Linked DNA regions of Geobacter metallireducens GS-15. The protein of the gene in region 1 binds, or shares a complex with, the protein of each later gene. Links are inferred from orthologs where the notes say so. Each region holds a gene or a part of one and is shown in the gene's direction. Other genes may lie near its edges. The genes, in order: pnp and pfkA.

Region 1 (3,260 bases):
CATGAAGATGAAAGGGGGTGTACGGGAGTGCTGGTAACGGACAAGAAGCAAGAGATCATCACATCGTTCAAGCGTCACGACAGCGATACGGGGTCTCCGGAGGTTCAGATCGCGATTCTCACCGAGCGGATCATCTATCTGACGGAGCACTTCAAGGTTCACAAAAAGGACCACCACAGCCGGCGCGGTCTTCTGAAGATCGTCGGCCAGAGAAGGAGACTCCTCGACTACCTCAAGAAGAAGGATGTCGAGAGGTATCGGGCAATCATCGAGAAACTCGGTATACGTCGATAAGAAGAGGCAGTATACTCCGTCGAGGGGTATATTGCCTTTCCTTTTTCTAGTAATTTCATGGGGGTTGAGGAGTTGGACGACTCTCGTGGAGATGAATTTTTATCAGTAAGTACATGGGCTTAGCGGCCCATTTATTTTGTCAGGGTGTTGGGGGCGTGGATCGAGCAACCAAGGATGCTTGGTTTTTCTATCGACGGCCCCAACGCACCACGAATAGGCTAAGGAGGCCACAATTATGAATGAACAGAAGGTAAACGTAGATTTTGGCGGCAGAACGATAACCATAGCTACCGGCAAAATGGCCAAACAGGCGAGCGGTGCGGTAATGGTAAGTTGCGGTGAGACCATGGTGCTCGTCACCGCCGTGGCGCTCAAATCCGCCAAGGAGGGACAGGACTTCTTTCCCTTGACGGTCAACTACCAGGAAAAGGCCTATGCCGGCGGCAAGATTCCCGGCGGCTTCTTCAAACGGGAAGGGCGCCCCACGGAGAATGAGACCCTTACCTGCCGCTTCATCGATCGGCCGATTCGTCCTCTTTTCCCTGAGAACTTTCTCAACGATACCCAGATCATGGCCACCGTCGTTTCCGCGGATCAGGACAATGACCCGGGAATTCTTGCCATGATCGGCGCCTCGGCGGCCCTTGAAGTATCTGATATTCCCTTTTTCGGTCCCATCGCCGGCGTAAAGGTTGGCCGGGTTGACGGGAAGTTCATTTGCAACCCCACTGCCGAGCAACTGGCTGCCAGTGACTTGGAAGTAGTTGTTGCAGCAAGCCGCGATGCGGTCATTATGGTTGAGGGTGGTGCTGCGGAGATTTCAGAAGCCGACCTCCTTGAGGCGATTTTCTTCGGCCATGCCTCGGTGCAGCCGATCATCGACGCCCAGATCGAACTGCGCAAGCAGGCTGGCGTACCCAAGCGGGAAATTGCTCCCCCCGCCGTCGATGAGGCTCTTGGTGCAAAGGTCAAAGAGCTTGCGTATGCCCAGATGAAAGATGCCGTCCGGATTCGCTCGAAGCAGGAGCGCCACAATCGTATCAGTGCCATTGCCGATGAAACGGTGGCTGCCCTTGAAGCTGATTTTTCCGGACGCGGCGCCGAGATTAAAGATTTCCTCGATGGTTTCGAGTATGAGCTTGTACGTGAGCACATCCTCAAAGACGGTGAGAGGATTGACGGCCGCGATACCAAAACGATCAGGCCCATCACTTCCGAGGTCGGTATTCTCCCTCGCGTCCACGGCTCAGCTCTTTTCACCCGTGGCGAGACCCAGGCCCTTGTTGCCGCCACTCTCGGTACTTCCAGCGACGAACAGCGGATCGACTCACTCTACGGGGAGAGCAGAAAGAGGTTCATGCTCCACTATAACTTCCCTCCCTTCTCTGTGGGGGAGACGAGCTTCCGTCTTGCGCCGGGCCGTCGTGAGATCGGCCACGGTTACCTGGCTGAGCGCGCTCTTGAGCGGGTTCTGCCCAAGCACGATGATTTCCCGTACACCATCCGCATCGTGTCGGACATTCTGGAAAGCAACGGTTCCTCCTCTATGGCTTCGGTCTGCGGCGGCGCCCTCTCCATGATGGATGCCGGCGTCCCCATTTCCGCTCCGGTTGCAGGCATTGCCATGGGGCTCATCAAGGAAGGGGACGACATTGCCATCCTTTCCGACATCCTTGGTGATGAAGACCACCTTGGCGACATGGACTTCAAGGTCGCCGGCACCTCGACAGGGGTGACCGCAATCCAGATGGACATTAAGATTACCGGCGTGACCCGTGAGATCATGGGCAAAGCCCTTGAGCAGGCAAAAGAAGGGCGGCTCCATATCCTCGGTAAAATGGCCGAAGCCCTGGCTGCTCCGCGTACCGATCTGTCACCCTATGCCCCGCGTATCACGACTATCTGGGTCAAGACCGACAAGATCCGTGACGTAATCGGCGCCGGTGGCAAGAACGTCAGGGGGATCACTGAGGCTACCGGCGTTTCCATCGATATCGAGGATACCGGCAAGATCAATATCGCCAGCACCAACAAAGAGGCCTGCGACAAGGCGATCAAGATGATCCGCGACCTTACGGCGGAAGCTGAAGAGGGCAAGCTTTACATGGGTACGGTCCGCAAGGTCATGGACTTTGGCGCTTTTGTCGAAATCTTCCCGGGTACCGATGGCCTTGTTCATATCTCCGAACTCGATACCGAGCGGGTGAAGGACGTTACCGACATCCTCAAGGAAGGGGACAAGGTGCTCGTGAAGTGCATCGGCATTGATAAGCAAGGAAAGATAAAACTGTCCCGTAAAGAAGCTCTGGGTGCAGTACTGCCCGAGTAGTGTCCGGCGGGAATCCTGCTGGTAAACTCACCGGTCCGCGGTATAGTTTTATTCATGGTCAGTAAAACAATCCTCGATAATGGCGTGCGGGTCATATCCGAGTATATGCCCCACGCCCACTCGGTATCCATCGGGATATGGGTCGCCAATGGCTCCCGTCATGAACGGCGGGAGCACAATGGCGTCGCCCATTTCATCGAGCATCTCCTCTTCAAGGGGACTGTGCGCCGAAGTGCACTTGACATTGCCCGCGAGATTGATTCTGTAGGGGGAGTGCTCAACGCATTCACCAGCCGTGAGTACGTCTGCTACTACGCCAAGGTCCTCGATAAAAATCTTCCACAAGCCGTAGACCTCCTTACTGACATCTTCCTTAATTCGACTTTTGACCCGGAAGAGATTGAGAAGGAGCGGAAGGTGGTCCTCCAGGAAATCAGCATGCTGGAGGATTCTCCGGACGACTATGTTCACGACCTCTTTCATCGCAGTTTCTGGAGAGGGCACCCCCTCGGCATGTCGATCCTTGGAAGTGCTGAGAGCGTCAGTAATCTTTCCCGTGATGCTATCGTTGCACACCGGGATGCGATGTACCGTTCCGAGGACATCATTGTGGCGGTGGCGGGCAACGTGCGCCACG
Region 2 (3,321 bases), 750 kb from region 1 along the record:
CCCCTGGCCGAACGGATGCGCCCCCGCACCCTCGACGACTACGTGGGCCAGGAGCACCTTCTGGGCGAAGGGAAACTCCTGCGTCGGCTCATCGAGTCCGACACCCTCTCTTCCCTCATTTTCTGGGGTCCTCCCGGTTCGGGGAAAACGACCCTGGCCCGCATCATCGCCAACGCCACCAAGTCCCACTTCATCTTTTTTTCCGCCATCCTCTCCGGCGTGAAGGAGATCCGCGAAATCGTCAAGGAGGCGGAGAACGAGCGGAAGTACCGGGGTTCCAACACCATCCTCTTCGTTGACGAGATCCACCGGTTCAACAAATCCCAGCAGGACGCCTTCCTCCCCTACGTGGAGAAAGGAGTCTTCACCATTATCGGCGCCACCACCGAAAACCCTTCGTTCGAGGTCATCGCGCCGCTCCTCTCCCGCTGCAAGGTCCTGGTCCTCAACTCCCTGACCGATGAAGAGGTGACAACGATCCTGCGTCGTGCCCTTGTCGACCCGGAACGGGGGCTTGGCAACCGGAGCCTTGCCGTTTCCGACGAGGCCCTCGCTTTCATGGCGGAGCAGGCCCAGGGGGACGCCCGGATCGCCCTCAACACCCTGGAAACGGCGGCGCGACTGGCGAAAAACGGCGAGATCGACCTGGACTCGGCCCGGGAAGCGGCCCAGAAGAAGGCCCTGCTCTACGACAAGGGGGGTGAGGAGCACTACAACGTCATCTCCGCCTTCATTAAGTCCATGCGGGGCAGCGACCCCGACGGCGCCCTCTACTGGCTGGCGCGGATGATCGAAGCGGGGGAAGACCCCCTCTTCATCCTGAGGCGGATGGTGATCCTCGCCTCCGAGGATATCGGCAATGCCGACCCGAGGGCGCTGCAAGTGGCGGTTGCAGCCCTTCAGGCGTTCCAGCTTGTGGGGATGCCCGAAGGACGGATCATCATGGCCCAGGCGGTGACGTATCTCGCCACCGCACCCAAGTCCAACGCCTCCTACGCGGGAATCGACGCGGCCCTGGCAGAGGTAAGGAAGAGCGGCGCCCTCCCCGTTCCCCTCCACATCCGCAACGCCCCCACGCGGCTCATGAAGGATCTGGGATACCACGCGGGATACAAGTATGCCCACGACTACGAAGGGGGGCACGTCTCCCAGGAGTATCTCCCTGAACAACTCCGGGGGAAGACCTTTTACGCCCCCCGCGGGCATGGCTACGAAAAGACGATCAAGGAACGGATGGAATATCTGCGGACTTTACAGGAGAGGAACAAGCAATGAAAAAGATCGGCATTCTCACGAGCGGCGGCGACTGCTCCGGCATGAACGCCGCCATCCGGGCGGCGGTACGGACCGCGATCCGCCTGAACATCGAGGTGGTGGGATTCAGAAAGGGATATCTGGGGCTCATGAAGGGGGATGCCATCCCCCTCGACACCAAGGCGGTTTCGGGCATCCTCCACCGGGGTGGGACGTTCCTCCAGTCGGCCCGCTCGCCGGAATTCAAGACCCCCGAGGGGCAGCAGAAGGCCATCGACAACCTGAAGGAGTTGGGCGTCGAAGGACTCGTGGTGCTCGGTGGCGACGGCTCCCTAACCGGCGCCCTGGCGCTCCACCGGCTCGGCCTGCCGGTGGTCGGCATCCCGTCCAGCATTGACAACGACATCCCCTACACCGACATGGCCCTCGGTGTTGATACGGCCCTCAACAACATCATCTACGCCGTCGACTGCATCAAGGATACGGCCAGCTCCCACGCCCGGGCCTTTGTGATCGAGGTCATGGGGCGCAACTCGGGGTACCTGGCCAGCATCTCCGCCATCGCCACCGGTGCCGAGTTCGCCCTGGTCCCCGAACGGGAATACGACCTGGCCGAGATCTGCCAACAGCTCCGAGCACGCTTCGAGGAGGGGCGCGATAACGCCATCATCATCCTCGCCGAAGGCGCCGGCCATGCCCGGGAGATCTCCGACAGCATCAAGGACGCCATCGGCTTCGAGACGCGGATCACGGTGCTGGGCCACTACCAGCGCGGCGGCGCGCCGACCGTCTTCGATCGGCTCCTGGCAAGCCGTTTCGGCAAGCGGGCGGTGGAACTCCTCATCTCCGGCAACTCCGGGGTGATGGTGGGACTTTCCTGCAATGCCATTCTCGCCACGCCCCTGGAAGACGTCATCAAAGGCGAGAAACGCCCCCAGGACGAGGTATTGCGGCTGGCAGAGGTGTTAGGTGTTTAGTGTTAGGGAACCATGTGGGAGCGGTTCAGGATCGCACAAGGGCGACCAGATCGCCATGGTGGTCGATGCACGTCATGGCGGGGAGGTCTGCCTTGTAGGCGACAAAAGGCACGCCGGCTGCTTCCGCGGCCATGGAGTCCACGGCCGAGTCCCCCACAAAGAGGGCCTCACCGGGTTTGATGCCGAAGTGTTCAACAACCCTCAGAAGCGGCTCCGGGTGGGGCTTCGGGTTGGCCACCTTCGAGGCGGTCATGACGAGGCCGAAATAGGAAGCGAGGTCGAAGCTTTCCAGAACGGTGTCCATGGAGGTTGACCGATTGGTGCAGACGGCCAGCTCAACACGACCCTTGAGCACATCGAGGGTTTCGCGAAACCCCTGTTCCATGACCATCAGAGGGACGAGGTCCCGGTAGTCGATCCGGCCGGCACAGCGGACCGCCTCTTCCCACTCCCTCGGGTCGGGGAAAAAATGAGCGAGGACCTCCCGGTTAGCATAGGTATGGAGGATGCGCATCTGCTCCTCGTCGGACCGGTCGAGGGGCTTGCGCCCCATCATCCCCATGATCCGCTGGTAGAAGGCGAGATTCGCCTCGAAGGAGTCGAACATCACCCCATCACAATCGTAGATTACTGCCTTGTAACGCACGCTTACCCCATGCCGCCCGCTGGCGGAGGTTACCCTTCACCGTCGGACGGTTCGCTTTCCAACGAATCCAGATACTCCTCCCACTCCACGGGGAGGAGATACTTCTTGCGGTTGTTGCACTCCTTGCAGGCCGGAACCACGTTGCCGCGGGTGCTCTTGCCGCCACGCACGACGGGCACCAGGTGGTCCATGGTGAGCTCCTCGGGCGGGAAGATTTCACCGCAGTAGTGGCAGATGCCGCGGGCAATCCGGTTCTTCCACCACTGGCTTCGGCGAAGCTCCCGGGCCTTTTCCTTCTCCCGCTTCACCTCCTGCTCCGACACCTCAACGATGAAGTAGTTCACCGCCGTCCCTGCCCCTTCTTTCTGAGCTCGTCAATGGCCCCCCGAGCCAGGGCGTCACAGCGCTCGTTCTCGGCATGGCCGTTGTGCCCCCGAATCCAGG

Evidence for each region.
Region 2: pnp (region 1) and pfkA share a complex: the UniProt entries of both Bacillus subtilis proteins name them as parts of the possible RNA degradosome complex. The link is inferred for Geobacter metallireducens GS-15 from one-to-one orthologs.

The regions. Positions count from the first base shown.
Region 1 is NC_007517.1:1,791,974-1,795,233, forward strand. Bases 138-3,076 are described here. They hold pnp (polyribonucleotide nucleotidyltransferase), read left to right. Parts: upstream 138-529; coding sequence 530-2,623; downstream 2,624-3,076. Other genes in these bases: rpsO (30S ribosomal protein S15), read left to right, coding at 138-294; GMET_RS08005 (M16 family metallopeptidase), read left to right, coding at 2,678-3,076. In the rest of the region: more of rpsO, read left to right, coding at 28-137; more of GMET_RS08005, read left to right, coding at 3,077-3,260. UniProt on the Bacillus subtilis protein: Involved in mRNA degradation. Catalyzes the phosphorolysis of single-stranded polyribonucleotides processively in the 3'- to 5'-direction. Necessary for competence development in Bacillus subtilis.
Region 2 is NC_007517.1:1,038,699-1,042,019, reverse strand. The notes cover bases 252-3,251. They hold pfkA (6-phosphofructokinase), read left to right. Parts: upstream 252-1,271; coding sequence 1,272-2,231; downstream 2,232-3,251. Other genes in these bases: rnhA (ribonuclease HI), read right to left, coding at 3,218-3,251; GMET_RS04685 (HNH endonuclease), read right to left, coding at 2,907-3,221; GMET_RS04690 (HAD family hydrolase), read right to left, coding at 2,257-2,877; GMET_RS04700 (replication-associated recombination protein A), read left to right, coding at 252-1,275. Outside these bases: more of GMET_RS04700, read left to right, coding at 1-251; more of rnhA, read right to left, coding at 3,252-3,321. UniProt on the Bacillus subtilis protein: Catalyzes the phosphorylation of D-fructose 6-phosphate to fructose 1,6-bisphosphate by ATP, the first committing step of glycolysis.